DNA from 3 places in the Shewanella halifaxensis HAW-EB4 genome. Region 3 is predicted to be linked to each of the others. Evidence: riboswitches for the same ligand, from Rfam matches in the RefSeq annotation. Region 3 holds a riboswitch; each other region holds the start of a gene.
The links. Region 3 has a riboswitch for lysine ahead of SHAL_RS17280 (Na+/H+ antiporter NhaC family protein). Riboswitches for the same ligand answer to the same signal wherever they lie in the genome.

Region 1: it holds a riboswitch for lysine, as region 3 does, so the genes downstream of both, SHAL_RS15220 (Na+/H+ antiporter NhaC family protein) here and SHAL_RS17280 (Na+/H+ antiporter NhaC family protein) in region 3, are expected to answer to the same signal.
Region 2: it holds a riboswitch for lysine, as region 3 does, so the genes downstream of both, lysC (lysine-sensitive aspartokinase 3) here and SHAL_RS17280 (Na+/H+ antiporter NhaC family protein) in region 3, are expected to answer to the same signal.

What each region holds. Positions count from the first base shown of each region.
Region 1 covers NC_010334.1:3,570,237-3,581,297, reverse strand. The annotation lists gene SHAL_RS15235 (H-NS histone family protein) at 1-156, opposite strand, end outside; gene SHAL_RS15230 (electron transfer flavoprotein subunit beta/FixA family protein) at 502-1,251, shown strand; gene SHAL_RS15225 (electron transfer flavoprotein subunit alpha/FixB family protein) at 1,251-2,174, shown strand; lysine riboswitch at 2,371-2,592, shown strand; gene SHAL_RS15220 (Na+/H+ antiporter NhaC family protein) at 2,672-4,252, shown strand; gene SHAL_RS15215 (M3 family metallopeptidase) at 4,461-6,596, opposite strand; gene SHAL_RS15210 (thymidine kinase) at 6,975-7,553, shown strand; gene SHAL_RS15205 (DUF3137 domain-containing protein) at 7,962-9,329, shown strand; gene SHAL_RS15200 (DUF3137 domain-containing protein) at 9,316-10,578, shown strand; gene SHAL_RS15195 (LemA family protein) at 10,697-11,061, shown strand, end outside.
Region 2 covers NC_010334.1:980,664-991,724, forward strand. The annotation lists gene SHAL_RS04020 (S9 family peptidase) at 1-927, shown strand, start outside; gene arcA (two-component system response regulator ArcA) at 1,357-2,073, opposite strand; gene SHAL_RS04030 (DUF3293 domain-containing protein) at 2,634-3,062, shown strand; lysine riboswitch at 3,164-3,346, shown strand; gene lysC (lysine-sensitive aspartokinase 3) at 3,491-4,876, shown strand; gene SHAL_RS04040 (succinylglutamate desuccinylase/aspartoacylase family protein) at 4,933-6,039, shown strand; gene asnC (transcriptional regulator AsnC) at 6,110-6,571, opposite strand; gene rluA (bifunctional tRNA pseudouridine(32) synthase/23S rRNA pseudouridine(746) synthase RluA) at 6,953-7,630, opposite strand; gene SHAL_RS04055 (hypothetical protein) at 7,744-8,034, opposite strand; gene SHAL_RS04060 (class I SAM-dependent methyltransferase) at 8,074-8,634, opposite strand; gene SHAL_RS04065 (hypothetical protein) at 8,594-9,004, opposite strand; gene SHAL_RS04070 (2-hydroxyacid dehydrogenase) at 9,455-10,444, shown strand; gene SHAL_RS04075 (dienelactone hydrolase family protein) at 10,649-11,061, shown strand, end outside.
Region 3 covers NC_010334.1:4,071,466-4,082,526, forward strand. The annotation lists gene SHAL_RS17275 (ribosome recycling factor family protein) at 1-265, opposite strand, end outside; gene SHAL_RS17280 (Na+/H+ antiporter NhaC family protein) at 516-2,099, opposite strand; lysine riboswitch at 2,181-2,354, opposite strand; gene SHAL_RS17285 (multiheme c-type cytochrome) at 2,638-4,605, opposite strand; gene SHAL_RS17290 (hypothetical protein) at 5,460-5,648, shown strand; gene cspE (transcription antiterminator/RNA stability regulator CspE) at 6,170-6,379, shown strand; gene SHAL_RS17300 (hypothetical protein) at 6,743-6,952, shown strand; gene SHAL_RS17305 (DUF3083 family protein) at 7,254-8,339, opposite strand; gene tsaA (tRNA (N6-threonylcarbamoyladenosine(37)-N6)-methyltransferase TrmO) at 8,558-9,055, opposite strand; gene SHAL_RS17315 (GGDEF domain-containing protein) at 9,140-10,261, opposite strand; gene SHAL_RS17320 (glucosaminidase domain-containing protein) at 10,707-11,061, opposite strand, start outside.

The DNA of each region.
Region 1 (11,061 bases), 500 kb from region 3:
AGCCATTGCCTCTTGCTCTTCTGCTTCTTGAGAGGCTTTCTCTTCAATAATTTTTTCTAACTTTACTGACAGTTCTTTTAAATCATTAAGTGATAATTCTTTCACTGCGGCTTTAAAACGACGACCATGCGTCAATATTTCTAGAAAATCGCTCATAATATTTAGATCCAATTAAGAATAAGGTGGGGAATAACGCTGTTGGGATAATGATAGAAACTATTTGGCTGAGGATCAAATATTATTTTTGAATTATTTATATCGTTAATTAAAGTTAATATGAGTAATGGAAGTAATATAAGCGGTTAATAAATGTTTTATGCCTGTTTAATTCAAGCAAATGTGATGTAGTGTCAAGCTGGGTGAACAGGTGTTTGAAACTCGGTTGACGTTAACGTTAACAGCACGTAAAGTGGCTTTAATTTCGGTAATCGTAGTTGGGCATTATATTGCTGCTAGGTTACTTAATTTCGATCATTATAAGAGACGTAAGAAGGAAGCCCTATGAAAGTATTGGTGCCAGTTAAACGTGTCGTCGATGCCAACGTAAAAGTCAGGGTTAATGCTGACAATACAGGCGTTGATACCGCAAACCTAAAAATGGCGATTAACCCTTTTTGTGAGATTGCCGTTGAAGAAGCCGTTCGTTTAAAGGAAGCAGGAAGCGCCTCTGAAATAGTCGTATTAAGCGTTGGACCTAAAGCCTCGCAGGAGCAGCTAAGAACTGCACTTGCATTAGGAGCCGATCGCGCAATCCATATCGAAACCGATGAAGACCTTGTTCCGCTATCAATTGCTAAGCTTATTCATGCTGTACAGCAAAAAGAGCAAGCTCAGTTAGTTATTCTTGGTAAGCAGTCAATTGATGGTGATAACAATCAAACCGGCCAAATGCTCGCCGCTATCGCTAAGATGCCTCAGGCAACATTTGCCTCTGAAGTTAAGTTCGATGGCGATAAACTTGTAGTGACTCGTGAAATTGACGGCGGCCTACAAACCGTTAATTTGTCGTTGCCAGCAGTCGTGACTGCGGACCTTCGTTTAAACGAGCCGCGTTATGCCAAGCTGCCCAACATTATGAAAGCTAAGCGCAAGCCGCTTGAGACGTTTACCCCTGCGGATTTTGACGTCACACTTAAATCTCATCAGACAATTATTAAAGTGACACCACCAGCCCAGCGCAGTGGTGGTGTGATGGTAGCGTCTGTAGAAGAGTTGGTTGAAAAGTTAAAGAATGAAGCGAAGGTGATCTAATGGCAATTTTAGTATTAGCAGAACACGATAACGCCAGTCTAAAACTGGATACCGCTAAGGTCGTTGCATGTGCCGAAGCCATCGGTGGGGATATAGACCTATTAGTTATCGGTCATAACTGTGGTTCAGTGGCAAGCGAAGCTCAAAAACTCAGTGGTGTACGTAATGTCTTAGTGGCAGACGCGCCAGCATACGCGAATCATCTGGCTGATAGTGTATCTGAGTTGATGCTGGAAATTGCATCCGATTACCAACATATTCTTGCCGCAGCTTCAAGCTTTGGTAAAGACGTCTTACCTCGCGTAGCAGCACTTTTAGATGTGTCTCAGCTTTCAGAAGTGATTGAGGTCGTCAGCAGTGACACATTCGTTCGCCCTATATACGCGGGTAACGGTTTAGCGACAGTGCAGAGCTTAGATGATAAAAAAGTGATGACAGTGCGTTCTAGTGCGTTTGATGCAGTAGCAGCAGACGGTAGTGCAGCACTAGTGACGCTTTCGCAAGCGTTTAGCTCACAGGTTGAGTTTGTTGCTCAAAGCCTGACTGAATCAGAGCGTCCTGAGCTGGGTAGTGCATCAGTTGTAGTCGCTGGCGGTCGTGCTTTAGGCAATTGCGAGAACTTCGCTATGTTAGAGCAACTTGCTGACAAGCTTGATGGTGCGGTTGGTGCATCTCGTGCAGCGGTTGATGCAGGCTTTGTAGCAAATGATTTACAAGTGGGTCAAACGGGTAAAATAGTTGCGCCTGACTTATATATTGCCGTCGGTATTTCGGGCGCGATTCAGCACCTTGCTGGTATGAAAGACTCAAAGGTGATTGTGGCCATCAACAAAGATCCTGAAGCGCCGATTTTCCAGATAGCAGATTACGGTCTTGAAGCCGATCTATTTGAAGCGGTACCAGAATTATTAGCCAAGCTTTAATGTAACCCTTAAAGCCAGAACAACGCTTACACAGTGTGGAAATGTTATGCACTGATAGTTGAGTTGTTAATGGCTATAAGTTGCATTTGGTATTATTGGTGATCTGTGTCACGATAAGCGGCTTTAGGGTAGCATCCCTAAAGCCGCTTATGTTTTTATGTCTGTCACGCTTTTTGAGCTAGGCTTAAATTGCGTCCTGAGAAGTAGAGGTGCATTAAATATGAGTATCGATAAGTAGGGTGATGCCGCTGAGCTATCGAGAAAGGATTTAATGCCGAAGTGACATAGCATATCGGGGCTAGTTGCTGGGGCTGTGACCAAATAGGGACAGCACTGCCATAGTATTTCTTATCTGGAAGATAAGAATTTTTATATTAATGACGAACCATTAATATGGCTATGGAGCGCTACTGATAGGACAGGTGTAATCAGATATCTATTGCTATATCCCACCAGTTCAGTCGGCCTCCATTCGTATTTAGCGAAGAAATAAAAAAATGACAATTATAAGCTATGCCGATTCGGCTCTATCGCTGCTGCCTCCGGTAGTTGCAATCGTACTGGCGATGTTAACGCGTCGTGTCTTACTCTCTTTGGGGCTAGGGATTTTATTGGGAGCGCTACTGCTTACCGATTTCTCTGCACTGCAAACGGGTCAATACTTAAGTGATAAGGTATTAAGTCTCGTATGGGATGATGGTGCTTTTAATAGCTGGAATCTTTATATTCTAGGTTTTCTAGTATTGCTCGGCATGATCACTGCGCTGATCACCGTGAGTGGCTCAGCTAGAGCCTTTGCCGATTGGGCTCGTTCTCATATCCGCAATAAACGTGATGCTAAACTGCTGACGATGTTCCTAGGTTGTGTGGTGTTTATTGATGACTACTTCAACAGTTTAGTTGTTGGTAGTGTTGCAAGACCACTGACCGACCGTTACTACATCTCTCGTTGTAAGTTAGCTTACTTGCTGGACTCGACTGCTGCGCCTATCTGCGTGATCTCACCAGTTTCAAGCTGGGGTGCCTATATCATCGCCTTGATTGGTGGCATTTTAACGGCGCACGGTTTTGCCGATACAGGGCATCTGAGCATATTCGTGCAGATGATCCCAATGAACTTCTATGCGATTTTTGCACTCTTGCTGCTACTTTGTGTTGCCTTGATGGGATTAGATGTTGGCCCTATGCGTCAACAAGAGTTAAATGCGCAGAAAGGACATCTTTATGACGAATCTAAAGGTTTACCACCTGGAGCGAATTCAGGCCTACCTGAAGCCGATACTGGCAAGATCATGGGCTTATTCCTACCTATCGCGGTATTAGTGTTTGCGACTTTTTACTTTATGGTTAGCAGCGGCAGCGATGTTCTAACCGCTAAAGGCTTAGAATTTAGCTTGATTGGTGCATTCGAAAATACCGATGTCGGTTCATCGCTGTTCTTCGGTGCGTTAATAGGTTTAGCGGTAACACTTGCTTTAGTCATTTACCAAGGCGTGGCTAAGCCAATGATCGCTAAAGGCCTGTTTGAAGGTGCGAAGTCTATGCTACCTGCCATCTATATCTTGCTGTTTGCATGGACGATTGCGGGTGTAATTGGTCAGCTTGAAACGGGTAAATATATGGCGAGCCTAGCTACAGGCAATATTCCATTTGCTATGCTTCCAGCGGTACTATTTGTGCTAGCGGGTCTAACGGCATTTTCAACCGGCACGAGCTGGGGTACCTTTGGTATCATGTTGCCGATTGCTGCCGATATGGCGATGGGTAGCCACACGGGAATGATGTTACCTATGTTGGCAGCGGTATTGGCTGGTGCGGTATTTGGCGATCACTGCTCGCCAATCTCCGATACTACAATCTTGTCGTCGACGGGTGCCAACTGTCACCATATTGACCACGTGATGACACAGCTACCTTATGCGTTAATCGTTGCGGGTATTAGCTTAGTCGGTTACATCGTACTTGGCTTTACTGAGTCTGTGATGGCTGGTTTGGTTGCCTGTAGCGTGTTGTTTGTGATCAGCATTATAGCACTGCGTATTAAGGCGTGTTCGCCAGACAGCCAGTGTAAGCAATAGCGTAAACAGTTTAGGCCATAATATCGGCAATGATGATTGGAATTTGATGGAGTAATCCATTTGACATAGAAAATCATTCGATAAAAAAATCCGCTCTATTAAGAGCGGATTTTTTGTTTTCAGGTCATGCAATTCAGGCCATGGCTTAGCGCTTTGTACTCATCTCACTGTTCAATGACAGTAATACGGAGCCTATCGCGTTAAGAGCCTAGTCTAAACCACGACGCTTAAGTAGGGCGTCAGTAGTTGGCTCTTGGCCTCTAAAGGCTTTGTAGGCATCCATAGGCGCGACGGTGTTACCTACTTCACGGATTGTTTTTCTAAACTTCATGCCAATCTCACGATCAAGCCCACCTTGTGTTTGTACGTAAGCAAACGCATCGGCTGCTAAAATCTCACTCCACATGTAAGCGTAATAACTTGCCGAATAGCCACCAGGGAAAGCGTGGGCAAAGTAAGTTGATTTATAACGTGGTGGTACCGCTACCAAGTCGACGCCGTGCTTTTTAAGGGCGGCAGCTTCAAAGCTGGCGACATCTTGCAGTGGCGCACCGGCCTTAAGAGTATGCCACTCTAAATCCACAAGCGCTGCAGACATGTACTCTAAGGTGTCGAAGCCCTGGTTAAAGCTACGAGACTTAAGCAGCTTACCGAGTAACTCCTGTGGAATAGGTTCACCCGTTTCATAGTGTTTGGCGTAGTTGGCTAGCACTTTTGGATGGGCCGCCCAATCTTCTTCGAAAGTCGATGGGAACTCGACAAAATCTCGTGATACCGCTGTGCCAGACAGTGTCGGGTAGACAACTTTTGAGAACATACCGTGGGTGCCATGACCCATTTCATGGAACATAGTTGTCACTTCATCGTAACTAACAAAAGTTGGCTCGCCTGCTGGGGCCTTCTTAATATTCATCACGTTAACCACAACCGGTTTGCTATTCAGCAATTCTGATTGAGTTACAAATGAGCTCATCCAAGCGCCGCCGCGTTTGCCTTCACGAGAGAAGTAGTCAGCATAGAAGATTGCCATACTGGTGCCATCTTCATCGAACATCTCGTAAGCTTTTACGTCAGGGTGGTAAACTGGCAGATCGGGACGCGGCGTTAAACTTACGCCGTAGAGTTCTTTTATCGTAAAGAACACGCCATCCTCCAAGACACGGTCAAACTCGAAGTAGGGGCGGGTTGCACTTTCATCTAGGTCGAACTTCTCTTTGCGTACTTGCTCTGCATAGAAGGCCCAGTCCCAAGGTGCTAATTCAAAATCACCACCAGTTTTGTCAATCATCGCTTGAATGTCAGCAGCTTCTTTTTGGGTGTTTTTGACAACAGCAGGCACCATAGAACCAAACATCTTATAAACGGCTTCAGGCGTCTTAGCCATCTGCGGCTCTAGGCGGTACTCAGCCCAGTTATCATAACCGAGTAGTTCTGCTCGCTCGGCGCGAAGCTGGGCTAGGCGCGCAACCAAAGATGCGGTTTCATTCTCACCCTCAAGGCCACGGTTGGCCGAGGCTTGCCAGATCTGCTGACGCAGCTCTCGGTCTTGTAACTGCGAGAGCACAGGTTGGCGAGTCGTGTTAGTGAGATTGAGCTGGTATTTGCCTTCTTGACCATTAGCTTTCGCATCAATTGCGGCGGCCTTAATCGCACTGTCTGATAAGCCTGCAAGTTGCTCTTTAGTATCGACAACGACCGCGATCTCTTTGGTTAGACGCATTAAACGCTGAGCAAATTCATTAGTCAGGGTAGATTGCTCTTCATTAAGCACACGGATCTGCTGTTTTTGATCTTCTGTAAGCTTGGCTCCGGCGCGAACAAAGCGCTTGTAGTAAACTTCGACTAAACGGTTCTCTTCTGGCGATAAACCTAGGTTGGCACGCTGGTTATAGAGTGCCTCTATGCGTGAAAACAAAGCCGGATTGAGGTTGACGTTATCTGAGTGAGCCGCCATTTTTGGGGCCATTTCACCCTGTATTTTACGCAGTTCAGGGTTACTGTTTGAGCCGGTTAAGTTATAGAAAACTTTTGAGGTACGGTTGAGCAGTTCGCCACTTTTTTCCATCGCCACGATGGTATTTTCAAACGTTGCCGCCTGTGGATTGTTAGCTATCGTCAAGATCTCTTGATAATGCTCTTCGATCCCTAGCTCTAACGCGGGTTGAAAGTGTTCATCTTTTATCTGAGTGAAGTCTGGCGCTTCATATTGTAATTTGCTTGCTTGCAGGAATGGATTTTGGCTTTGCACCATCTCTACACTTGAGTTTTGAGTTGGCGTCGTTGATGAGCAGCCGCTCAAGGCTAGGGTTGCGGCAATAGCCGCTGCAACGAGTGTCTTATGCATTGATTTTGACTTCCTTTATTATAATTGTGCTTCTAATCTAATGTTTGCGTATTAAAAGTGTCTTAATTTGAGCTATTTTGTGCATCAATGCAGGGTTTTGTGTGCGTTTTGTAGTGTTTGTCACATAATGTGGCTATGAGTAAATAGATGTTTACACTATGGTTTATACCTCTTTCAATATTTAAAATAGTGAAATTTTGCCGCTTAAATCAAATTCTAAGCCGTACCGACCAAAATTCACTAAAATAGAAGTACTTTGTCAGGTGTAGATTTTTATTACTTTCCCGTTGATAGGTGTCACTGAATGGTGTCTGTAAGGTGATTTTTTATTGTGAATAGTGCTAAACTAGGCGTGAACTCACCTTTAAGGATTTTAGTTTGGCGCAGCTATATTTCTATTACTCAGCCATGAATGCGGGTAAATCAACTTCGTTATTGCAGTCTTCTTATAATTACCGCGAACGCGGTATGCATACCTTAGTCATGACAGCCTCAATAGATGACCGCTATGGTGTGGGTAAAGTGGCTTCTCGTCTTGGTATCGAAACCGAGGCGCAAGTATTTGGTAGTAATGACAATCTTACTCAGATGATCAGCACTAGCCATGCAGACAAGACCTTACACTGTATCTTAATTGATGAATCTCAGTTTTTAAGTAAAGAGCAGGTGAAACAGCTGACCTATGTGGTTGATATCTTAGATATCCCGGTGTTGTGCTATGGCCTTAAAACCGATTTCCAGGGTGAGTTGTTCAGCGGTAGCCACTATTTACTCGCATGGGCAGATAAGCTGGTAGAGCTTAAAACCATCTGTCACTGCGGCCGTAAAGCCAACATGGTGGTACGCCTCGATGGCGATGGCAAACCGATGCGTGAAGGTGAGCAGGTGGCCATTGGCGGTAACGAAAGTTACGAGTCTGTATGCCGAAAGCATTTTAGAGAATTTATCTGGGATTAGGCTTTATCGCCCCTAGAGGATAAGAGAGGCTAACACTGTCAAGGTGTTAGCCTTTTTTAATGCCTATTTACTTGAGATAGGATTATAAGTGGGGCTTTTGCTACAGCGTCTTATTTACAAGAAAGTTGCTCGTTGCTCCTAATTGCCTAACAAGAGCTGTCCAATAAGAGCCGTCTGAACACCACTAAGGAATTAGGATCCTTACTCACTTCCTACAGTATATCGGTGCGGCTCCTTTTATCGTACCTTGAGTATTACTGAGTTTGACAAAAACAGAATAATTAAAAACTTGAACATAATTATAGAGTAAGCGACTTAAGTCTCTGTCGTTATGGTCGCTTTTCAGTATAATCCGCCATATTTTTGGCCCTAAGGCCTGTTGTTGACCTAATTGTAAAAGGACTCTCAATGCAGCATAACCGATTGGTCGCACAACATATCGACAAGCTTCGCAAAGATGTTGACGCCGCTACCTCTCAAGATGAGCTTCTCGAAGTCATCACCCAAGTTAAACACCACCCTGGACCGTTAGATTACCGCGATAAGATAACGCACGGCATTAAGTGGTTATTGGTCGCAGCCAGCGTCTTGTGCATCATTCTCATATTCATGCGCCTTGGTTATGACGAGATTGAAATGCTAGCCAAGCTTATTATCGATGACTCTTGTTATTGGCTCCCAGTAGCGCTGAGCACATTGTTAGTCAGTTTTTGCCACGAGCGCGGTTGGCTGCCTGTACCTATGCCTGTTAACTTTGCACTGCTGGTAGCGGCAATGGTTGCTGTTACGCTATATGTACCTGAGTGGCCGAAAATCTATTGGGCGCTGATGTATGGCTTTGGCTATGTGATTAGTGTAGGCGAAATTGACGATCATCAATTTTCGTTGTGGTTTGTGTTGGTTATTGCCAGCTCACTCACTTGGGTGTGGCTGGATTATCGTGCCAATTGGCGTAAACACCTTTCAGATAAAATATTCCTGCGAGACGCGCTATTTAATAATGGCTTAAAAGAAACTAAGCTTGCAGCGGAAGATAAAGCCTGTGCGCTCGAAAAACAGTTTGCAGAGTTTCGTCGTGGTAATGGCACCCGTGATATACAGCAGATGTTTGAGGGGCATTATCAAGGCGAGCAGCACAGCTTTAATTATAAGCTTTATCACTTTCAATATACGGTAAAACGCAGCCAAACTAGCTCAGATGGTAATGGTGGTTATAAAACCAAGACCGTGTATGAAGACCGTCATCGTTACGGCATTTTACTCGACTTTCCTTTTGCTAAAGGCTTATGTATCGATGCCGAGGATGAGGTAAAGCTAAAAGGTTCGGTTTACCAAGAAAAGTATCACACTGAATCGAATGCATTTAATGATATTTTTCGAGTACAGGCCTGCGATAAACTCACCGCGGCACGCTTTTTAACCCCTGCGATGATAGAAACGCTACTCGATCTCAATCGTCACTTTATCTCGCCTATGGTGGAGATCGCCCCTGATGGTCGTTTGTGTATAGCCTCTACCAGTAAGCTAATTATTGAAAATCGTAAACATTCACTGGTAAAACCGGATGAATTTTATAAGGAAATAGCGGGTCATACAGAGCTAAAGCGCGTGCAAAAGCTACTCGAGGCGATACATGAACTAATGCGTCTATCTGATAATAATTTTGTAAGTGATACCCGTTTTGTTAGCGATACACATAAAGCCGCCAATCTCACACAAGTAACGCAAGCAACACCAGTAAAAGATACGGAGATCAACACGCATGCTTGCTCATAATGCTCAAGTGACTCGCAATATTGCCGCGATCCGCACCGATGTCGAAGCAGCAAAGAGCCAAGACGATCTACTCGCATTAGTCCGTAGAGTCGAGCATCACAAGGGGCCGCTCGATTATAGTGATAACTGGTATCGTTTTTTCTGTGCAATTTCGCTGTTCTTTGCTTTACTGCCTATCGCTTTTGAGCTGGGATTAGTGGTACCAGACTTTGTGATGCAAGTTCTCAGCAGTGCACTTCGCTACAGCGTTGTTTGGTATCCGATGTTAGTGCTAGCAACGTTAACGCGTTATTTTGAGGATAAAGGCAAGCGCTTACCAGTACCAGGTCCTATATGGGGCAGAATGCTACTGATGGCAGCTGTTGGCGCCGCACTGCAACTAATTCCGCAGTGGCCATATTGGTATTGGGATTTTTACTTCGATAGCTTGGCCTCATTTTTAGGCTTTTGGTATCCGAGCTCAGGATTTGCAGTGCACAACGGCATGATTGGTGTGTTAATGCTGTTTTGGCTTAGAACCCGAACGAAGTGGCGCAATAAGCTGTCGGATAAAATCTTTTTAAAAGACGCTTTATTTAATAATAATTTGGAAGCCGTCCCATTTGAGGGCAAAAAGCTGGCTAAAGAGCTGGAAGGCAGCTTTAAGGAGTTTGACCGCGGTAATGATCTGCGAGAAATTCAAAGCCTGTATAAGAGCACTTATCAAGGCGATATTCATCAATTTGATTACCAGCTCTATCGTTTTCATTACGTTATAAAGCGCACTGAGACCACCACAGATGCCGATGGTAAAAGCACCACTCGAACGGTGAGAGATAGCTATTATCGCCATGGCGTATTATTAGATTTTCCTTTTGCACAGGAGATGAGTATTAGCAATGATTTTGGTATTAAGCGTCGAGGCGAACGCTATAAAAGCGCTTCTAATGAGTTTAATCGCCAATATCGAGTCCATGCCAAAGAGTTGATGACTGCTGCAAGGTTGCTATCGCCTGCGGTTGAGGAAAAGCTCACTGTATTTGCTAAACAGTTGAAAAAGCCAGTACTAGAATTTGGCCAGCAAGAAAGGCTGTGTTTAGCGGTGAGTGATGACCTGTTAGCGATTAAGCGGGTACACGGTTTAGATAACCCTAAAGCCTTTGCTGAAGAATTAGCAGGCCATACCGAGTTAAAGTTGATGAGCAAAGTGCTTGAATTAGTGCATGAAATGATGCGCTTTAGCGATAACAATTTTAAGGCTAGTGCTTAGCTTATTTTAAAAAAGACTTTCAAATAAACACATACAAATAAATACTGACTAATAAAGATTTATACAGTTATTCACAGTTAATAAAAGACAGTTAATTAAAATGTAAAAGGAAACCTAAATGGATAGTTCAGTTATTGGCTTAGTGATAGTGGTTGTTATCATTGTTGCCATCATCATGTTGTACAACGGCATTATTGGTAAACATAATGCGGTAGACCGTGCATGGGCATCGGTACTGACGCAAGAGCGTCAAAAGAATAAGATTATTCCTATGGTCGAGCAGTTAGTTGAGCAATATAAACTGCATGAATCAGAAGTACTGACCAAGGTCACAGAACTACGCAGCGCCATTGCAGAAATGAGTTCTGGTGTTGATACCGCAAAGCTAGCTGCAGCGGAGCAGCGCACCCATGAGTTAATGCAGGGCCTTAAAGTGACGGTAGAGGCTTACCCAGAGCTTAAGGCATCAGAGGTGTATCTGAA
Region 2 (11,061 bases), 2.1 Mb from region 3:
GTATTTGCCGACAATAAACCTGTGTACCTTGATTACTTCAGCAGTTTGTCACAGCCGCCACAGGTGAGCCTGCATGATAAAAGTGGTGAACGCTTAGCTTGGGTTGAGCAAAACGAAGTTAAACAAGGCCATCCACTTTATGACTACTTTGGTCTGTGGCAGGTGCCGGAGTTTGGTGAGCTGAAAGTCGAAGATGGCCAAATGTTGCAATACCGCCTATTCAAGCCGACCAACTTTGATGCTTCAAAGCAGTATCCGGTGGTAGTACGCGTCTATGGCGGCCCCCATGCACAGTTGGTGGTCAATAGCTGGAGTCATCAAGACTACTTTACTCAGCATCTTTTACAGCAAGGCTATATCGTTTATCAGCTCGATAACCGCGGTTCGGCCCATCGTGGCACCCAGTTTGAGTATGTGATCTATAAGCAGCTTGGCGAGGTTGAAGTGAACGATCAAAAGGTCGGTGTGGATTACCTGCGCACCCTGCCGTATGTTGATTCTGATAATATCGCTATCTATGGCCACAGCTATGGCGGCTACATGGCACTGATGAGTCTATTTAAAGCGCCAGACTACTTTAAGGCGGCGATCTCTGGTGCGCCAGTATCAGACTGGTCTCTGTATGACACCCATTATACTGAGCGTTATATGGGCCACCCTAAAACCAATGCCAAAGGTTATGAGGCCAGTAGCGTGTTGCCGTATGTTGGTGGTTATCAATCTGGTCTGTTGATGTACCACGGCATGGCCGATGACAATGTCTTGTTTGAGAACAGCACTCGAGTCTATAAGGCGCTGCAGGATGAGGGCAAGTTATTCCAGATGATCGATTACCCAGGCTCGAAACACTCGATGCGTGGTGAAAAGGTGCGAGTACATTTATATCGCTCACTAGCAGATTTTTTAAATCGAGAACTTAAGCAGTAATAACGCAATGGCTAGTGTGATATAAATCAGGCGTTGGTACTGTTAATTGTGGTTAATAGACTGCAATTAATAGACCACGCCTTTTTTATTAAGGTTAATTTGAAATTAAATATCATTAATAACAACAAGGCTGGCTTGAATCGAAATCTGTATTTATATGCTTAGCCGTAGGGAAGTAGAGCGTAGAATTATATGAGACTCTATTGCTTTATAGGTATACATTTGAATGGTTTATCATTTCTTATGGCTGATAATTAGGTTTTATCCTAAGTGAATTTCAGTTTTACTTAAGTTTATACTCTAATTTAAGCATATATTAAATATGCATGTTAGAACAATAGTGTCGAAATTTAAGCATAAAAAAAGCCAGTCAATCGACTGGCTTTTTATTCACTGCAGCGCTAGCAGTACAGCTTGGGTAGCTTAGAATTAATCTTCTAAGCTACCGCAGAAACGGTAACCTTCACCGTGGATTGTTGCGATGATTTCTGGCGTATCTGGCAAGCTTTCGAAGTGCTTACGGATACGACGGATTGTTACGTCAACAGTACGGTCATGTGGCTTGAGCTCGCGGCCAGTCATCTTCATTAGAAGGTCTGCACGGCTTAGGATCTTGCCTGGGTTTTCAACAAAGTGAAGCATCGCGCGGAACTCACTGCGTGGTAGCTTGTATGACTCACCTTGTGGGCTTACTAGAGAGCGGCTGTTGATTTCAAGGCTCCAACCGTTGAAACGGTAGAACTCAACTGCGCTTTTCTCTTCTGAATCTGTACCTGTGCTATTAACGCGAGTTAATAGGTTACGAGCACGAATAGTCAATTCACGTGGGTTGAATGGCTTAGTGATATAATCATCAGCACCAATTTCAAGACCTAGAATCTTATCTACTTCGTTATCACGGCCCGTTAGGAAGATTAGACCGATATTATTAATTTCACGAAGTTCACGAGCTAGTAAAAGACCGTTTTTGCCTGGTAAGTTAATATCCATAACGACCAAGTTAACTTTGTTGTCTTGCATAGCCTTATGCATTTCAGCGCCGTCATTGGCTTCCGTTACCACATATCCTTCTGCTTCAAAAATACTTCTAAGTGTGTTTCTTGTTACTGCTTCATCTTCAACAATAAGAATGTGCGGGTTTTGCATATTAATTACCTAATCTCTGTCAATTCTAACCATGAGTATAATAATATTTATACTCCATCTAGTTATGCTGATAACTCACTGATACACGTAGGTGCTTTCAAATTTGGCTCGAAACAGCAACACACTGCATGATAAGCAAAGTATGGGTATCTCACATATGGAAAAACGTGAACTGTATAAACTTTGATTAACAATAGTAGGAAAAAGTTCCTTAACTACCGTTTTGTATGAAGTTTAAATGTTAAATCAAACATAGGCCACATTTGATACTGCTGTGTGGATTACTCTTCTATCTGTTTCAGATATGTGTAACAAAATGTGTTCGTTACATGTATCGAGGTGAGCCAATCAACAAGCCCATTGTACTCGTTTTAGGCATTTGTTAACAAATGAAATGTTAACAAAATTCCTCGACGATATGATTTAGATCACTTTTTGAAAACTATGCTGTTGATTATATTGAAATTGATAGAATTGCAAATAGTGATGCAGATCACACTGTTAGGAGGTGCTAACGAGTTTGCTATAATAATTCCACCTCAATTTGAGAAATTGTTAGTATGAATGACTCTATCGAAACGCTGTGGCGCTTTTATAAAGAAACTGAATTTCTGTTTACTCAAATATTATCTTCGCAATTATCGTTCGCTATTATCACCGCATATAACCCCTGTGGAGAGGTGCTAACGGCTTGCCAAAATGGTCTGCTTGACCGGAAACTTCAGCATGAAATACACAGATTAGGTCTTCCTTATCGCGCTATGATAGGTACCTCCCATGACAGAAAACATATGGAGAAGAGTTGGGCAGTTGTCATTGATAAGGCTCAAGCGGTTAAATTGGGTTGTCAGTTTAACCAAAATGCCATCTATTATGTTGAAGCGGACTGTTTACATTTGATTCCCTGTTTAGTAGCTAAGTTCGATGCTCACTTAGGTGCGTTCTCGCCACGGGTCAAGCTGCTGTTAGAATTTCCTGATATTGGTTAAAATAAAATCTATTTAGATTTCCGTTGACTTAATTGGTTATTTTTTGATATTTTTTACTCTGTTATTTTGTATACAAAGCAGATAATGCAGGTATACAAAATAACTACAGAAGAGGAGCGCTAACTAGGTAGTAAGTTGGAGGGGGCCAAACCCCAATGATGGCTTATGAGGGAGATTAGCGCCGAGATATTCATAGCCATTTGGTCGGGCTTGAATGTTGGTTGTTCAGGCTGAATCCTGTCGATTGTCACCAATGTTTTTTATGGTGGAGAGCTTCTGGTTGCGATCGCTGTTTCCCATCTTTTGGGGTGCAATCAATAGCACCAGGCTCTTCGGACGAAGTTAGTTCGGAGCTTTTTCATGTTAGTTATTCAAAATACCCATTTCTGTCTGTGTCAGTCATCTCTATTTTGCATGGAGGCTGTACTATGTTTATAGCATCAGAATCTCCAATATCAGTTTCTAAGTTAACGGTTGCTAAGTTCGGCGGCACTTCGGTTGCCGATTACGCTGCGATGCAGCGCTGCGCCGATATTATTATTGCTAACCCGCAAACACGGGTTGTGGTGGTGAGTGCATCGAGTGGCGTGACCAATCAGTTAGTCGCGCTCACTCAGGCTGAAATCAGTAGTGATGAGTCAAAGGCGCTGATCAAGAAGATCGCCTCAATTCAATATCAGATCCTCGATAAGCTCGGTAACCCCAGTGATGTGGCCGCAAAGATTGATCGCACTCTCAGCCATATCTCGGCTCTAGTGGAGCGACTAAAGCTGATCCGCAGCAAGGCTGTAATGGATGAGCTCTTATCTCAAGGTGAGATGTGCTCTTCAATATTCTTTGCCGCCGTATTGCGAGAGAAGGGGGCTAGCGCATCGGCTTTTGATGTGCGTCAAGTGCTTAGAACCGATAGCCATCATGGCCGCGCCGAACCACAAATCGAGCAAATTGCTGAGCTAGTGCAAACTAATCTTAAGCCTTTGCTCGCCGATCAGGTGATAGTGACTCAAGGTTTTGTTGGTGCCGATAGTGAAGGTAACACCACAACCCTTGGCCGTGGTGGTAGTGATTACTCTGCAGCATTGTTAGCCGAGGCGTTGCAAGCCTATGCCGTTGAGATCTGGACCGATGTGGCGGGTATATATACCACCGATCCTCGTCTCGCCCCGAATGCGAGTCCGATCGCCGAAATCAGCTTTAACGAAGCCGCCGAGATGGCGACGTTTGGTGCCAAGGTTCTACACCCGGCAACTATCTTACCTGCGGTGAGGCAAAAGATTCAGGTCTTCGTTGGCTCAAGCTGGGCACCTGAGCAGGGTGGCACCTGGATCCGCCATAAGGTTGAAAGCGAGCCTGTTTATCGTGCCGTCGCGGTGCGCCGAGATCAAACTCTACTCAATCTACACAGCTTGCAGATGCTACATGCGCAAGGCTTTCTCGCCGAGACGTTTGCCACGCTTGCACGGCATAAGATCAGTGTCGATTTGATCACCACCTCCGAGGTTAACGTGGCACTGACATTAGATAAAACCGGGTCAGATTCTAGCGGCCAAGGATTATTGAGTGAGGCACTGCTGCAAGAGTTATCACAACACTGTCGGGTGCGCGTCGAAGATGGCTTAGCCTTAGTGGCGGTGATAGGTAACAACATCGCCTCGACCGCTGGCGTGTGCCGAAGAGTGTTTGAAGTACTGGAGACCTATAATGTACGCATGATCTGTCAAGGCGCGAGCCCACATAATTTGTGTATTCTGGTGGATGAATCAGAGGCGGCCAATGTTATTCGCGCCCTGCATGAAAACCTGTTTGAAGCCTAGATAACAGATAACAGATAACTGCTAACAGATAGAGATGAAAGGTAACCGAGTCATTGATGAAATTTACCCAATCGAGCCTAAAGGTAGGTGAGTTGGCTACGGGGCAGGAGCTTAATGTTCCTGTTTACCGACTTCCTGCACAGGACCTTAGTGCGCCGAGCGTATTTATTCAGGCCAATGTGCATGGCGCCGAGGTGCAAGGTAACGCGGTGATTTTTCAGTTGATGAAGCAGCTGGAGACGATGGATGTTAAGGGGGAAGTGACGTTACTTCCCTTGGCTAACCCGTTAGGGATTAATCAAAAAAGTGGTGAGTTCACCCTTGGGCGTTTCGATCCTATCACTGGGGTTAACTGGAACAGAGAATATCTAGATCACAAACTCGATGTCGCCAGTTGGTATCAAGAGAATGCTCATCTAGAAGACAAGGCGTTGATCAAGGCATACCGTTTGTTATTGATTGAGTCATGTCAGGCTCACTTAAATAGTGAGTGGGGCGTGACCACAGGCAAACGCCTTGCGGTGACGCTGCAGTCGATGGCCCATGCAGCCGATATCGTTATCGATCTGCATACTGGCCCTAAGTCTTGTAAGCATATGTATTGTCCCGAATACGATGTGGATTCAGCATCGTATTTCTCTATTCCCTTTACTCTTGTGATCCCTAATGATTTTGGTGGCGCCATGGATGAAGCGGTGTTTTGCCCTTGGTGGCAGCTGGCTGACTATGCGCAATCACAGGGACGCACTCTAGGCGTTCCTGTATCTGCATTTACTTTGGAGTTAGCTAGCCAAGAGCGTATCGATATGGATGATGCCCTTAACGATGCTCAGGGGATCTTAGCCTACTTGAGTCATCGTGGTGTGGTCAGCGATAAAGTTGCACCAGCTCAAATGCCAAGGTACGGCTGTTATCTAAAAGACTATAAGAAGTTTCATGCGCCAACGGCGGGGATGGTTGAGTATAAAGCTGAGCTGGGTGAGCCATTGCAAACGGGTGAGACTCTGGCAAATATTTTAAGGCTGGATCTGTATGGCACTGATAACGAGTTGACTCCGTTAAGTCTTAAGCAAGATTGTGTGCCTATCCTGCATTTTGCATCAGCTTCTGTCTATCAGGGCACCGAACTCTACAAGGTAATGACCAATCTGTTTGAGCTTTAACTATGAGCGAGCTCATAATATGTAAAAGGCTAACATCAGTTAGCCTTTTTTATTGTCATCTAGACAAGAGCTAAGGCTTAACCGCCCGTACGATGGGGTTTTGTAAACTAATCAGTGTTTCGGTCGATTGGATCTCATCGATAGACTGAATACGATTAATCAATACATGCTGCAGTCCATCGATAGACTGACACATGACCTTTACAAAAACACTGTAGTTACCTGTGGTGTAATAGGCCTCAACCACCTCTTCAAGTGCATTGAGTTTAGATATGGCTGCAGGATAGTCTCCGGCACTCTTTAAATTAATGCCGATAAAACAGCATACATCGTAACCTAAGGCTTTAGGGTTAACGGTGATCTGCGCCCCTGTGATGATCCCTGCTTGCTTCATTTTTTCGACGCGAACATGGATGGTGCCAGCACTCACTCCAAAACGTTTAGCCAATTCGGCGAAGGGCGTTCTTGCTTCTTTCATTAATGCCGACAAAATTTGATTGTCGAGTGAGTCTCTTTGAAATGGGGCTTCCATAATAAATAGGTCAATTGCTTATTGGTTAATTAAACAATTTACGTATTTTTTGATGAATATTCTACTGATTTGTCAAAGAAGTGAGTGTGATTACTCATCTAGCATCAAAGGCGTGCCGTAGTTAACGCTTATTGGGTTTTTAGCGTTAACGCTTATTGGGTTTTTAGCGTTAGCGCCTACGGTCGTGTAGGCACTAGGGTCTTAAAAATTGGTCTAACACTCAGTAAGTTGTGATTATCATTATAAATATATAATGCGTCAGCGCTTAAAGGGAGGAGCCGTTGACGCATCATTCTTATGAGCATTATTTATAAGTACTATTTATGAGCACTATTTATAAGCACGACTAATGAGGAACATTCTGCTTCGGAGCCAGAAAAGTTACTGCTCGCCCTCGGCATTCATAAACGGCGCATCACAGCTAAAGGTCATTCGCTCTTTAGTGTAAGGGTGGGTAATCGTTAGCGATTGTGCATGCAGCAGTAGGCGTGGTGCGAGTCTCTTGGCTAATGGGTCAGCATAGAAGTTATCGCCCAAAATTGGGTGGCCTAATGCCATCATATGCACACGTAGCTGATGCGAGCGTCCGGTGATAGGCGTGAGCTTTACCAAGGTTGAGCGTTTTCCGCGACTGATCACTTCATAGTGAGTCTGTGATGGTTTACCTATCTTATGGTCGACCTTCTGTTTCGGGCGATTGGGCCAGTCACAAATAAGTGGCAGATTAACAGTGCCGTGGGTCTCCTTAACATGACCTGCCACTCTCGCATAGTAGGTCTTCTCGGTTTCTCTATCTCTGAATTGACGCTTGAGCTCTGATTCGGCGCTGCGCAGCAAAGCGACCACGATGACACCCGAGGTTGCCATATCTAAGCGGTGTACTATTTTTGCATGAGGAAATTCTGCTAGTACGCGGTTATAGGTGCTGTCTGCGTGGGCAGGATCACGACCCGGTACAGATAACAGCCCCGACGGCTTGTTAACGACCATAATGTCTTTATCTTGGTGAAGTATTTCAAGCCAAGGCGTTGTGGGAGGTGAGTAGACGAAATCAGTCATGATGGAACCTTATTAAAAATGCGCGGCAAAGATACCTCTTTGATCGTTCGTCATGCAAGTAGATTCGAGAGCGTCGTTATTAAATCGACTTGACTGTTGTGGCTCATGAAGGCTTAGGAGAAGCCTCTGCCATTAACATGCATGATGGCAAAGGTCCAAACCACAAATGCCAGTGCACAGTGGATCAAGGCATAGAAAGATTGATCTAAGCGCCCCATACTTCTGGCATCCCAGATCAGATATAGATGCAGCAATATAATAATGGGAAACAGAGCTAATAGTGGATACAGGCTTAATATGCTGGCATCGCCAAACACTAACCGACTGAGCAGTGCCCAGATAACCATAAAGCCTGTGATCATTGGTGGCAGCGCAATTCGATACGGTTCTGGATAGGGGAACATAGCTAGCCTCCATTTCATGCTGTTTTATAGCAATAGCTGTTATACCAGCGGCTTTTGAGCAATAAGCTGTGCCTTATAGCTTGCCGTGGGTAATTCAGTGAATAGATCTTCAGCGTAATGGAGAGTGCGCCAATTGGCAACTAATGCCTTTAATTCCCCCGCTTTAAGCAGGAAGGCTGGATTGCGTGGTCGACCGATTTGCGCTTGTTGCTCGGTAAAGGTCTCGTAAATAATCAGCCCACCGGGCTTAACGCTATCGATGATCTGCGCGAACAGTGGTCGATGTAGGTAGTTAAACACCAGAACGATATCGTAGCGCTCTTGAGGCAATGCAGGCGCACAGCCATTTTCAAGATCCCACTTGAGTAACTCTATGGAGCTGGCATCATCGGTTACCACATCAAGCCCGGATAGGTCTCTATCTAGATAACTAACATGGCATCCTCTGTTGGTAAACCACTGACCATTGCGGCCGCTACCACAGGCAAGATCGAGTACCTGACAACCGGGTTTGAGGTAGTCAGTCAGCGCTGAAAACTGAGTTATAAGCTCTGCGCTGTTAGCCCTTAACTTCTTTTCTTCCACCAATTCTGCGTCCATGTACTATTGAAAAATGTCTTAGCCCTGCAGGGCCGTGAGATACCACCACAGATAATAACACGATAGCGATCAGCAACTCAGGCTTGTATGCGGCAAAGGGGATAAACAAGCCTAGCAAGCCGAGCTTTACCAGAGTCAGCACACCCTTTAGCTGAATTAGCCAGCGCCAGTCACGCACTATTTCCCATAGCATCATGGCAGAGCCTGTGCTCATGGCCATGATCCAGTAGAGCAGCCATTGTTCCTGGGGAACATGCAGTAAAATGCCACCGCCAGCTCCGGTGATCCCCAAGATATGCAAAGCGCGTAGGGCTGTCTTAGAAAAACGTTGGACCATAAATTGTTTTTCTGTGAGTTCTTTTCTGGCCATATTTAAGGAGTCTTGTGCTGCTAGGTTGCGGTAAATCTTATCAGGAAATGACTATTTGAAAAGCATTGACAGATCACAAGCTCAGATTAACAAGAGGTTTTATTGACTTAGTCGGCTCTAATACCCATTTGTACAGCAAATTTGTGAGACAGTTGGCGGTACCTCTTTATAGATAGTGCTAATATGGTGGGCATATGCTTACTCCTTGCTATTATTGATATTTTTATGCTCAGTCAATAATAGCTTCGATCTGAATGCTGGAGATATCTTATCCTTAACTCCCTAGCAAAGCCTTCAGAATAAGCTGGAAAGCGAGCTGTCAGGAGCTCGCTTTTTTTTCTTCAATTCTATAGCCGCCAACAATGCTTAGATCAATAGCCCTCAAGACAAATCTGCTAATATCAAATACACTATTTTAGATTTCTTCCTCATTTAGATAAGGTTTCTACAATGAAAATTGGTTTTTTTAGCGCCAAACATTACGATATGCAGCATTTTAATCGAACCAACACGACCTTTGGTGCCAGTATCGAGTATTTTGATTACCGCCTCTGTATGCAAACTGTAAAACTCGCTGAAGGGTTTGAGGTCGTGTGCGCCTTTGTTAATGACTCTCTTTGTGAAGAAGTGCTAGTTGAACTCGCTCAAGGTGGCACTAAGATTATTGCTATGCGCTGCGCTGGCTTTAATAATGTCGATCTAGAAGCCGCCGAACGTTTAGGAATGAAGGTCGTTAATGTGCCTGCTTACTCTCCTGAGTCGGTTGCAGAGCACACAGTAGCACTCATGCTTACTCTTAATCGCAAAATTCATAAAGCCTATCAGCGTACCCGTGATGCGAACTTCTCACTAGATGGGCTCGTGGGCTTTAATATGCATGGCCGCACGGTTGGGGTTATCGGCACGGGTAAGATAGGCCTCGCGACAATTAAAGTATTGCTGGGTTTTGGCTGTAAAGTGGTGGCCCACGATCCTTACCCTAACCAAGACGTGATCGATTTAGGCGTTGAGTACCTCACACTTGAGCAGCTGTATCCTATTTGTGATGTCATTAGCCTGCATTGCCCGTTGACCAAAGATAACTTTCATCTATTGAGCCAGGGCAGCTTTGTAAAAATGAAGCCTGGCGTTATGGTCATCAATACCAGCCGTGGTGGTTTGCTTAATGCGCTCGATGCAATGGAAGCTCTGAAGTCAGGACAACTGGGCTCACTAGGATTAGATGTATACGAGAATGAGAAAGAGCTTTTCTTTGAAGATAAGTCGAGTGAAATCATTCAAGATGACGTATTTAGACGTTTGTCTGCATGTCACAACGTGATTTTTACAGGTCACCAGGCATTTTTAACCGAAGAAGCATTAGGTGCGATTGCACACACGACACTGACAAATGTCACCCAGCTACTGGCGGGAGAAGAGTGCCCCAACCAGCTGTATTAAAATAATTTGTTAGGTAATAAGTGGGCAGGAGCGACTTAGGTGCAAATAACTTGAGCGCTACTGCCTTTTTTATAGCGATAAACCACTTGCTTAAGCTATTTAGAGGATAGATTATAATCGATACAAGAAGATAGCCATTATCTTACCGCTTGTCGCAAATGTGGCGAGTCATAGCTTAGCTAACAGCGTCTAAGGAAAGAGCCGATGATCATTACTCAAGAAGTCCATGATATTTCGACCGCGACAGGAACCATGCGGACCTACCTATATCGTCCCGATTGCGAAGGGCAATTCGCCACCATTATTTTCTACTCAGAGATTTTTCAGCAAACGGCGCCTATCGCCCGTGCGGCAGCGATCCTCGCCGGTCATGGCTTTGTGGTATTGGTGCCTGAAGTATTCCACGAGCTTAATCCTATTGGCACCGTGCTGGCGTACGACGATATCGGTAAAGACAAAGGTAATGCTGACAAGTTTGCTAAGCGCCTTGAACATCATGACAGTGACACCGAAGCACTGGTCGACTTTGCTCGTAGTTTGATTTTTTGCAGTAGTCATATCGGTAGCATGGGGGTGTGTATTGGCGGGCACTTAGCCTATCGCGCTGCGCTAAATCC
Region 3 (11,061 bases):
TATCCCCATGCGCTAGCAGCGCTGTATCAATTTTTCGGATAAGGTAGGTAAACTCACTACCTCCAGTGTTTAATTGCACCGCTTTTAACTGCTGACTAAAAGCTTGGATCTGCATTGCATCACCCGTTAAGCCCCAATTTCTCGAACGACGCACACGCTTAAGCTCACAGGTAAATTGCTGAGCAACAGCTTGCGCTTGCTTTACCGCTTCACGGCCGATTCGGTGAATGAGTGAGGGAAGCGAGATGGTGATCTCTTGTTTCATAGAGGTGCTTGGGTCATAGGTTCTAGGTTCTAGCTTTTAGCTTTTAGCTTTTAGCTAATCGCTCTATTTTTTCAGCCTCAGCTAAAAAACTCAAGCCATGCAAACTGGGAAAGCGCCGAAAGTAAACCATCTACCTTGTGAAATAGATGGTTTAGCCTGACAATAGAAAAGGCCCATAGGGGCCTCTTCTTGAGTTAACTTATCGGATTAACTTATCAAGTTAAGCCTTTGAAATATCGCCATGGTACGACTATGCGCTAGCTAATGCCATTTGCTGTCTTTTATGACGGCGAAGATGGAATGCACAGTTCGCAAGGAACCAAAGTGCACTCACCGCGATACCGGCAAGGGTTGAGCCAGTAATACCCATTGCGAGATAACCTAGGAAGGCACCAAAGGCAACCGTGATGGCATAGGGCAGCTGGGTCATAACATGATCCATATGGTGACAGCTCGCGCCCGTCGCCGATAGGATACTAGTACTCGAGATAGGTGAGCTATGGTCGCCAAATACAGATCCAGCTAATACCGCTGCAAGCATAGGCAACAATAGGCTTGCATCACTGGCGATAGCGATATCACCTGCCAGTGGCAACATGATGCCGAACGTGCCCCAGCTAGTGCCGGTCGCAAATGACATTCCGCATGCAAGAACAAACACTAAAGCAGGTAAAAGCTGAACCGGAATACTGCTCTTAGTCAATGCAGCGAGGTATTGTCCAGTCTGCATATCGCTCACTACTGTGCCAATCGTCCAAGCAAACAGCAGGATAATAATCGCTGGCATCATCGCCTGCACACCTTGTGGCGCTGCAGATAACCATGTTTTGGCAGGCAACTTTAATCGCAGTGCTAACACAATAGAGACGGCAAGACTACATAGTGCAGCGTACACCAAGGACGACCCCACATCGGTATGCTCAAGAGAACCGATCAAGCTAAATGCCTGCCCCTTAGCCGAAAGGGCTTCGGCGCCGCTCCATACCATGAAGAAGATGCTCGACAGCGTTAAGGTTGCGATAGGCAAGACCATATCAATCATACCGCCTTTGCCTTGTCCCTCGGTGGTGATCTCAAGCCCTTTAGGACGTCCCTTAGACTCATCCCACAGCTTGCCTTCTTGTGCCCAGCGCTCATGTTGACGCATAGGACCAATATCGAGCTGAAAGGCGATAACCACTAATACCATTAACAGGGTAAACACCGCGTAAAGGTTCATCGGGATCATCTGCACAAACATGGCAATCGGGCTGATATCGGTAATACCATTGGTCACCAAAATACCGCCGAGGATGGCAATGATAAACGCCCCCCAAGAGGAAATTGGCATGATGACGCACACAGGGGCGGCGGTTGAGTCCAGCAGATAAGCCAGCTTTGCCCGTGAGATCTGGAACCTATCTGTTACTGGACGGCAGATGGGGCCCACAGACAAACTGTGGAAAAAGTCATCGATGAAGAAGGCAAAGACCATTAAGCCAGTTAACATATTGGCACTGCGGCGGTCTTTACAACGGCGTACTCCCCACTCAGCAAAAGCCTTCGTCGCCCCCGTAGCTGTCATCAGGCTGATCAAACCACCGAGCAGCAACATAAACAACAGCATATTGACGTTACCGCTATTGATAGCGCCATCACTCCAAAAGATACCTGAGACGATATTGAACAGGTACTGCAATGCACTCAGCGGATTGTAGTTACTTAGCAGTATGGCACCAGCAAGAATACCGATCCCTAAGGATAACAGTACACGACGAGTCGTAATGGCGAGGATAACGGCTAACAGTGGCGGTACCACCGACAGCAGGGAATCGGAATATTGAACTAAACTCATGATCTCGTAACACCTATTATTTAGGTGGAGATCTACCAAAAGGATAGAGAAACAGATTTCAATCGAAATAATACTTCTTACCCCTCTAATAGCGCTCCATAGACAACATAACTATGGCAGTCCTGCATCTGTTAAATGCAGACCCAGCGATTGTTGATGACGCAACAATAACTTCGGCGCTGTCTCCTTTCCCCAGATGTCTTAGGTGTCACCCTCTATCTGGATACTTTTAGGCAGCGCGCCTCTACTCAAAGGATTAAGGCTAGATAATACCCATAGATTTGTGAGTTGCAAGAAAATTTATTCAAACATTGCCAATGAAAATACCAATTAGTATAAAGAATCCCCCGACCGAAGTTTGTGGTTTAGGGCTAAAAGTAAAAAGGCCCCGAAGGGCCTTGGATGTGCGTCAAATTTATCTATCAATAACAGCTGTTAAACTCAAGCCCCACCTTTGGACAGCCTGCAGGGATGCCAACATAAAGGTTGGGATAATCAAACACCTACCTGACTTAGCAGCTTCCTGACACGAGTCAATCTAACGCTCAAACACGTGGTATTTCTCGATGCCAAATGTTTTACCAGTGGCGTGACAGGTCGCACAAGACTCCGATGTTGGCAGTGTGTACCACTCGCCATCATCACCAGCACCTTTCTCGGCACTTAGCTCACCACCGTTTTGAATCATGTGGTTTAGGGCTTGTTCGCTATCATGACAAGCATAACAGTTAGCTAATACCGGGCTAGACATCTTGGTGGTATCGCCAGCGTGATAAGCTTGAGAACGAATATACTGATTTGGTACCGCATAGAGATCGATGCCATCGGCGTGACATGCGACGCAGTTTTCAGCATTGAGCTTATCCGCTGAGTTAGCAACGCCTTCTGCATCATTTACCGCGTTGCCTTTACCCCAATGCATGCTGTGAACCATTGGACCAAATCCAGGTGCTGACATTTTTGACTTGCGGTCTTGGCCATTGTTATGACATGCAACACAATCTATGCCACCTTCTTGATAGCTACCATTCTTATGATAGTTACTCTCACTGTTATGACAGCTAGTACAGCTATCATTGGTGACAGCAAGGCGACGCTCATACTTACCTTCAGGCGTAAATGTTGGCACTGTGACCGCAGGATCATAAATGTCGGTCGAAACTACATCAGAGTATGACGTTAATGTCACGCCGGTATAGCCCGCATTTTCAACATCGCCCAAGGCAAAGGTCAATCGGGAACTCGCCGCTAGATTTGAGTTTGCAAAACCCTCTACAAGATCAGGGTAACAGACTGAACGCGTACCATCTTCACGCTCAACATATTGATGAGCACCATAGGCATTGGCTCTACCCACGATAGTATTGTGCTTACTGTCATAGCCATGAATATAGCCACCAGCATAACTTAAGGTCTCGCCATATAAATTGGCAATATTAAGCTGAGTCTGTGTCTCACCTTCGATTTTAAACAACTTCAGATCGGTACACACTGCCCCACTCGGCTTATCTGTCCATGCCACATCCTTGTCCCAGTATGGAGCCGATAGAGTTGTAGTATGTGAATCACGGGTCTGTTGACGCTCTAAAATCCCTGATTTAGTCGCGTGGATAGCGCGTACATCGACATCATCGGCAAAAGCGGCAATCTTATCGTTCACAGTGGCGCCCGATGCGTGACAATCGACGCAACCATTGCCTGCAATACTAGTATTCATTACTGGTTCAGCGTGGCAGGTATAGCAGTTAGTCACTTGGAAATCACGTTCGAATGATTGATGATTAATGTGACCTATTTTTTGCAGAGTGTTTTTCGCATAGCCGCCATTTTCCTCATTTCTTGAGATATTGCCATGACAGACCATACAACCTGCAACGAAGTCGACCTTACCTTCTAAATCGATAGCCGTATAGCTAGGGTGAGGGAAATCAGAGGTGGCGTAGTCCACATGGCAGGTATAGCAGGTTCCAGTGGTTGTGGTATGCAACGCATCAGGTTTGTCGACGATTAATGCCATACTGCGTGCAATTGACACCGTGTCATCAACTTTAGCTCCCCCGACGCGTAACCAGACAATCCCGACGTCACCCGCCTTCACATGTTCCATCGGCATAACAAAGCTATAATTACCCGCTTCATTAATCGCTAATGAGGCGCCTTCTGGATTGCTATCTTTTGTCGCATCAAAAGTGCCATAACCGCCAAGAGTGCCTTCCCCTGTACGACTTAATCCAATACCTTTTTCAGTTTGTATGGCGAACTTAGCTTCTGCCTTTTGCAAGCCATCAATTATGACGCCCTCTTCGTTAATAGCCTGAAACTCGAAGCTAATTTGACCATCTTCAATAGTATGATCTATTAACTCAATTTTAGTTTCTACAGATGTACCTACAGTGGGAGGGATATACTCACCATCGCTGCCATCTTTACCATCATCACCACATGCACTTAAACCCATTGCAGCTGCAACAGCCAATACTAAATAGCGTTTATTTAAACTCATCATAATCATCCTAATCATATTGTTATTGTTATTGCGACTTAACAGTATTTTTTTATTACAAGGAAAATTGTGAACTTGGTAACGTTAATTAAATACTCAACTAACAATCTATATGAATTGTGATTTTAGATAATTATAAAAATTTTAGAAAACACTATCAGTATAAAGATCACATATGTACATTTTAAATGTGATAATTAAAATGTCGTGATAACGAAAATGTATTTAAGCATTCCGATATCGTTTAATAGAAATTATCTTATCTAGATTTTAATTACTTGCCTCAATCGCGAGTTACTTTGGTAAATCCCCCCTCTCACCTAGTTCCGCTTTTAGATGGATGCATAGCCCATGCAGAAAATTAAACGATATACGCCTAGTTCATAAGATTAGCACGGCTAGGTTGGATGAGACGGCAGCTTCACCTTCATGCCTCAGTAAATATTGAGAATTAATTTCTGAAACATAATCTTAGTTTCAGTCAACAAAGCAAGCCTCCATATTGCCACACGCTAAAAATCTGTACGCTTTTTTGAGCCAAGGTCATTTAACGGCTAATGGCTCTCACAAACAAAAGTAACTCTCGCCATAGCAAGTTGAAGCCGAACTTTCTTCCGGCAAGGTACTGAATCAACTCTCGATTAAGTGATTTGTATCGCCATAATCAAAAACTCAACAGAGCTAATCCTCTTAGGTTTGATTTAGATCAATGAGCCTCTACGCCTTTTCAGGTCATATAATAGTGAGGTGGGTCACAAATAGCATTCAGACATTCACATCCAGCTCACACAAGCACGGCTTTATGTCTTTTGATGCCGATGCTTTTAATAATGAAACCAAAAATATAGAGGTACCCTATGGAGCTACTACCAAATTGTTATACCGATCTATGCGTCAATGGGAAATGGTTTCACTATGATCACGGAGCCAGCTCGGTGTTTATGCTAAACGGCAGCAAACCACTCACTTTTGAATTAAATTCATTACCCAAAACTGAAGATGAACTAGAGCTGCACTTAAGCGCGATCTCAAGCGAGCTTATCTAATCGCATTCAAAGCAAGCGGTACTCATGTCGCTTGCAAATTTTTCTGGCTATTGTCTGCAATAAAGAACCGTGGATGAAAGTGGGAACATCATTTTTATGTAAATTTATCATCCTAGATGCAGAACAGTAGCATCCGCTCTAAATAATTCAAAAGCACGCGACCAAGAAAAACAGCAAATCACTGAAAACACTAAAGTTTAGCTACATCACAATCAAAGCCATAATCAAAGCCACTCCTACAAACGACACAATAACTAGCTCATTTCTAGCTGTTGGAGTTACTCGCTCAGTAAAAAAATTCAAAATAGATCTGGACAATACTCAGTTATCGGGTACTATCTGCCTCGCTCTGCTTAGAGTTATTAATGAAACATAAGTTAAAAAGTAAAATCTCAGAATTCCTTCGTTATTGTTGTTATCCTTAGTTTTCCCTTATCTTCATCGTCACATTAAATAATTCAACTTTTCAGTGCATCGCATAATGCGACAATTTTTATGAATTTAAATATAAGGGACACATCATGTCTAATACAACTGGTATCGTAAAATGGTTTAACGAAGAGAAAGGTTTTGGTTTCATTACTCAAGACAACGGCGGCGCTGACGTATTCGTTCACTTCCGTGCTATCACTTCAGACGGCTTCAAGACTTTGGCTGAAGGCCAGAAAGTATCTTTCGAAGTAGAGCAAGGTCAAAAAGGCCTTCAAGCAGCTAACGTAATCGCGCTGTAACTTCGTAAGTTGACGTAAATGGCTTCTTGGTCATTTACGTCATTCTAAACTAATTTTAAGAACTAGCGTTAAGTACTAACGCCAACAAAAACAGCTTTAATCAAATTTATACTGTATCTGCGAAAACATTAACATTTCAATCATCTGCTTTTTGTATATGTCATTACGTTTCTGATCTACTTCGTTATATTCTTATAAATAAAAATTAAACATTCAAAAACCAAGACTAATTTAAGTTTTTCTTATATTTAAGTCACCATTTTAAAAAGGTTAACTATGTCTCGTACATCGGGTCCAAAACGATTTTGGTTTCACCAATCAAAAAAGAAATCAGCACAAACTAAAATAACAAAAAGGGTATAAATGAGAGTAAATTTTAATATTTTTAAAGATAACATCTCTTGGGATGCACTAATCCACCAGCTAAATGGTGATGTGCTATTACGCCATGTTCTAGTGAAAGGTAATGTCGTAGACAGAAATATAGACTTTATCTATTGCGATGAAACCTGCCAAGGTAAGATCATTAATAGTGATAATCAGCTTATCGGTAATTTTTCGACCTCCTTCTAGCAAGATAACTCGCTGTCAATTCCACGAATTAAGTTAAGCAACACTCGAAAGTTCTACTGACACCTTAGCAATCGGTACGCTATCGACGCTCACTGATGGCCTGCGGGGAGCATGACGCTTTATAAAAGCCCCTATGCGACTCCCTTTCGTTGCCATCCATGGCCTGCTGGATTATGGCTCTTTATAAAAGTTCCTATACAACTCCCTATACAGAAACGCCCTCCTCACAGCACGACTAACACTATCTAGCGGCACAATGATAAAAGGGCGTATCTTCACATCAAAAAGTCTGTATTACGGATTAGCTTAGCAGCTGCTGCGGCGCTTGATAGCTAATATGTTGATGAAAACGCACAATAAGATCTTCGCGTGATTTATCTAACGCTAATTCAGAGGCAAAGCTCCTTAGCGCATCTTCGACTCGATTCAAATAACGCCCAAGCGCCCCATCTTTACTATCATTAACGCCAGCGGCAATAGTAAAGCTAACCATTTCGACTAAGTGGTTACCATCCCAATGACAAATAAATTGTTGATCTTCTATATTGGGATCGAAGCCAAGCATTTGCACTTCGTCGGTACCATCAACTTGATCGAATTTGCTGTTGCGTACAAGCGGTGTGAGTCCATTAGCAACCATTGCTATCTGCTTAAGTTGTTTGGCTGATGCCGCTTGCACAAAGGCATCCTCAAGCTTTTGATATAGAGGCGTAAAGTCATTGGTATGTTCTGGCAATATAGCCAGCTTAAGCTTACGGCTTAAAGGTAGTTTGACCGTGACATAACATAGTGACCCGTGCCCTTCTGGAAGCGGACACTGCCTTGATCTATATCTGTCGCTAATTGAGCGCAGCTTATATCCATAACTCTCTTTGTTGCCTTTAGCTTTGGCGAATAGATCATATGAGAGATGTTGGTGATCGCGGATTTTGATGGTGAGATCTTTTTCTGGTAATTGAGGCATCAGTTTCGCAAGAAAAGATTGCACCTTGATATGAAGATTAGCTGAGTTACTGCGAATTTCATCACCCGTTGCTAGAAATACAATCCTAATTTTTCGTGCTCGATAGTCATCCTTACTATGAAGGCTTTGGGCTTCATGGTACTCGGGATTATAGAAAAATATGATCTGCTCTGCCGTTGGGAAGCAGTACGCCTCAGAGTGAAAACGTACTACGGGTAACTTATCGTTGGTGATCACGTGAACATTATATAACTCTTCTTGATTCGCAAGATTAAAAATGCTGCGACTAAGCGTCTGATAACACGTTTTGTAATCGGGGTAATGGGCCAGTAAAGCATCCGTTACCTTAATTTCAGCAGTTATATATTGATTAGCTCGAACGCTCTTGGGAATGTACACTTTTTGCTGATGGCTAAGGGACATAAATACTCCTTGTAATAAGTTAACCATATGTATCTCGGTGCCAATAATAGCGAAGAATTATGACGAAAATACGACGCTAGGACACACTTTTTACCCATTAGAAACATATTACGCTTCGAATCTGATTTATTTCTTAAATCAATATGCAAAAGCTCAAGCCAAGTAAAAATAAGCGCCTCCATTCTCTGCCAAACATGGTGTTCAATACTAAGCTTCCTTTACTTGAAACGCTCATCTGAGCGGATCGTTTTAGGGTCCAGTCCTTGTTCATACCAGCCATCGCGAGTATTGCTGATATTATCGAAAGCTTGAATATAGGGCTTAATGTCTAAGATTGGCGTGCCATCAAGCAGGTCGATATCTTTTACGAAAATAATGTTGCCTTCAATTCGCTCGATTTCAGCGATGGAGAGTCCGATCGGATTGGGTCTTTTTGGCGAGCGAGTCGCAAAAATACCATGTGGTTTTGTATCAAGAAAAGGGATTACGCTCAGCGCTGGTTCACTCATTTTATGCAGATGAAAAATCACATAAATATGAGAGAAGGCACCGAGATCTTGTAAGCCAGCCTGCAGAGCTTCATCTATTACAATTTGCGCTAAATTATCGGCAATACCCGCCCCTTGGATCGGCATATCAGCAATCGTTTTATACGCGGTTTTTGCATACCCTATGGCATTAAATTGAATCATAGTGGTCTCGTCATTAAAAAGCATGACCAGCACCATACGCCAATTTATCGCCCAGTAGCGTAATAGGCCGCACAGAAATACAATGACAAGAGTATGCAGCTCACCTCGTTACACGCAGATCTGGTTACGGCCTTTCTTCTTAGCTTTATACAGGGCTTGATCCGAGCGCTTCATTGTTTGCTCAAAGGTTTCACCACTTTGATGCTCCGCGACCCCTATCGAAATAGTGACACTCACCGTTTGAGATTTTTGCTGAGCTTTACCGCGTTTAGCTTTTGATTGACTCTTACGCTGCTCATTACGAAGCACGATATCATATTCCTCTATCGCCTCGCGTACGTCTTCTAGGTAACCAAGAACCGCAGATGAATCCTTGCGTGGAAAGATAACGGTGAACTCCTCACCACCATAACGGAAGGCTTTGCCGCCACCGCTCACCTTTGCGATTTTGCTGGCGACTAACCTCAATACCTGATCGCCGACATCATGGCCATAGGTATCGTTGAACTTCTTAAAGTGATCGATATCGAGCATGGCCACGCTGTATTTACGCCCTAAAGAAAGCACTAAGTTATACAGTGCACGGCGCGACGCAAGTCCTGTGAGTTCATCGCGATAAGCCAAGAAATAAGAGTCGGTGAGCACAGTCAAAATATAAATAGTGGCCAATGTCGTCATTGAAATAGACAATGGAAGAGAGGCCGGAAAAACAAAGTGCACAGCCCAAAGCACTAAGGTTATGAATATAGACGTATTCACTAAATTAGGCTGCCAAACTCCACGAATAAACACTAACAATAAGGCAAGATACAGAGGGGATAAGACTCTAATATCCATGCTAATTTGCGTAGGAAGTACCTCATCCAACTGTAATTTAAATTGCGAGTTGACCCATAGCCAACCAAAGCCCGCCGCCAAACAAACGCAGCAACCAAGCACTCTCACCAAACTATGGGGAGATAGTAGCCCTCTGTCTTTAATAAAGGCAAACCAACTGATAGTGAGTGCACCGCCGAGCAAGATCTGCCGTGAGTATTGCGCCAACTCTGCGGAGTCAACTAAAGAGTGGGTCACACACAGATAGTAAGCCAACATGAATGCCGCTAAGTAAGCTAAGCGGCTACGGTTAAACTGCAACGCAATAGCGATTGAGGCCGGCAGCAACCAATAGGGAAGCTGTTGTATCACTCCCTGCCAAACCTGCAAATCTGATTGATAGATCTCGCTCATAGCCAAGCCAATAGCCGTGAAGATAAGAGGAAGAAAAAAGTAACGACAACTATGATAAAAAGCAGACAAAACAAACCTCAATATTAATCGAATAATCCCTTAGCTCTGCATAAGCCCATTAAGCAGCCAGCTTCACAACTCAAGCTTCATCTTTTACACAAACACCTTAAATAAGCACCTTATATAAACACTTGCTTAAGTTTGTGTGTAAGTTAATGATTCAGTCATAAAATGAGTTAAGGGTGATGAGTTCGAAACAGCAATACACAGCCCTAATAAGTCGACACTATTTTCATAAGATTAAAGCTAACAGTCAGCATAATCACAATAAGTGCAAAATAATGCCTTTATGCTCATAAAATCAGCATAAAAAAGGCCGCCATTGCGACCTTTATCTTATCGTTTGAGCCTCTAGCAAAAAACTAAGCCGATGAGCAGATACTCGCTAACCATTGCCGTCATCGGTAAAGCGGTAGCGAATAGTGTCATTTGCGCTCAGCTTGCTCTGGTCGAAATCATCTAAATGGTGGCGCTTGATCAGTGCACGTAAGTTGTCCACATAGGCCTGACCACGCGTCGAGTAATGCAGCAGAGATTGCACCAACTCATATCCTGTTAAGTTTTTTTGAGCTCGTAATTGCTGCCGCAACAACCTAAGCTCCTTGTAAGCTCGTGTCGTATTGAGGTTATGCATATAACTTGCGGTGCTCTGGTACAGATCACTAAATGCAGCCACCTTTACATGACCGTCCGGCGTCGTTAAGTACTTGCCGCCATCGTGGGGCAGATGCTCACCATAG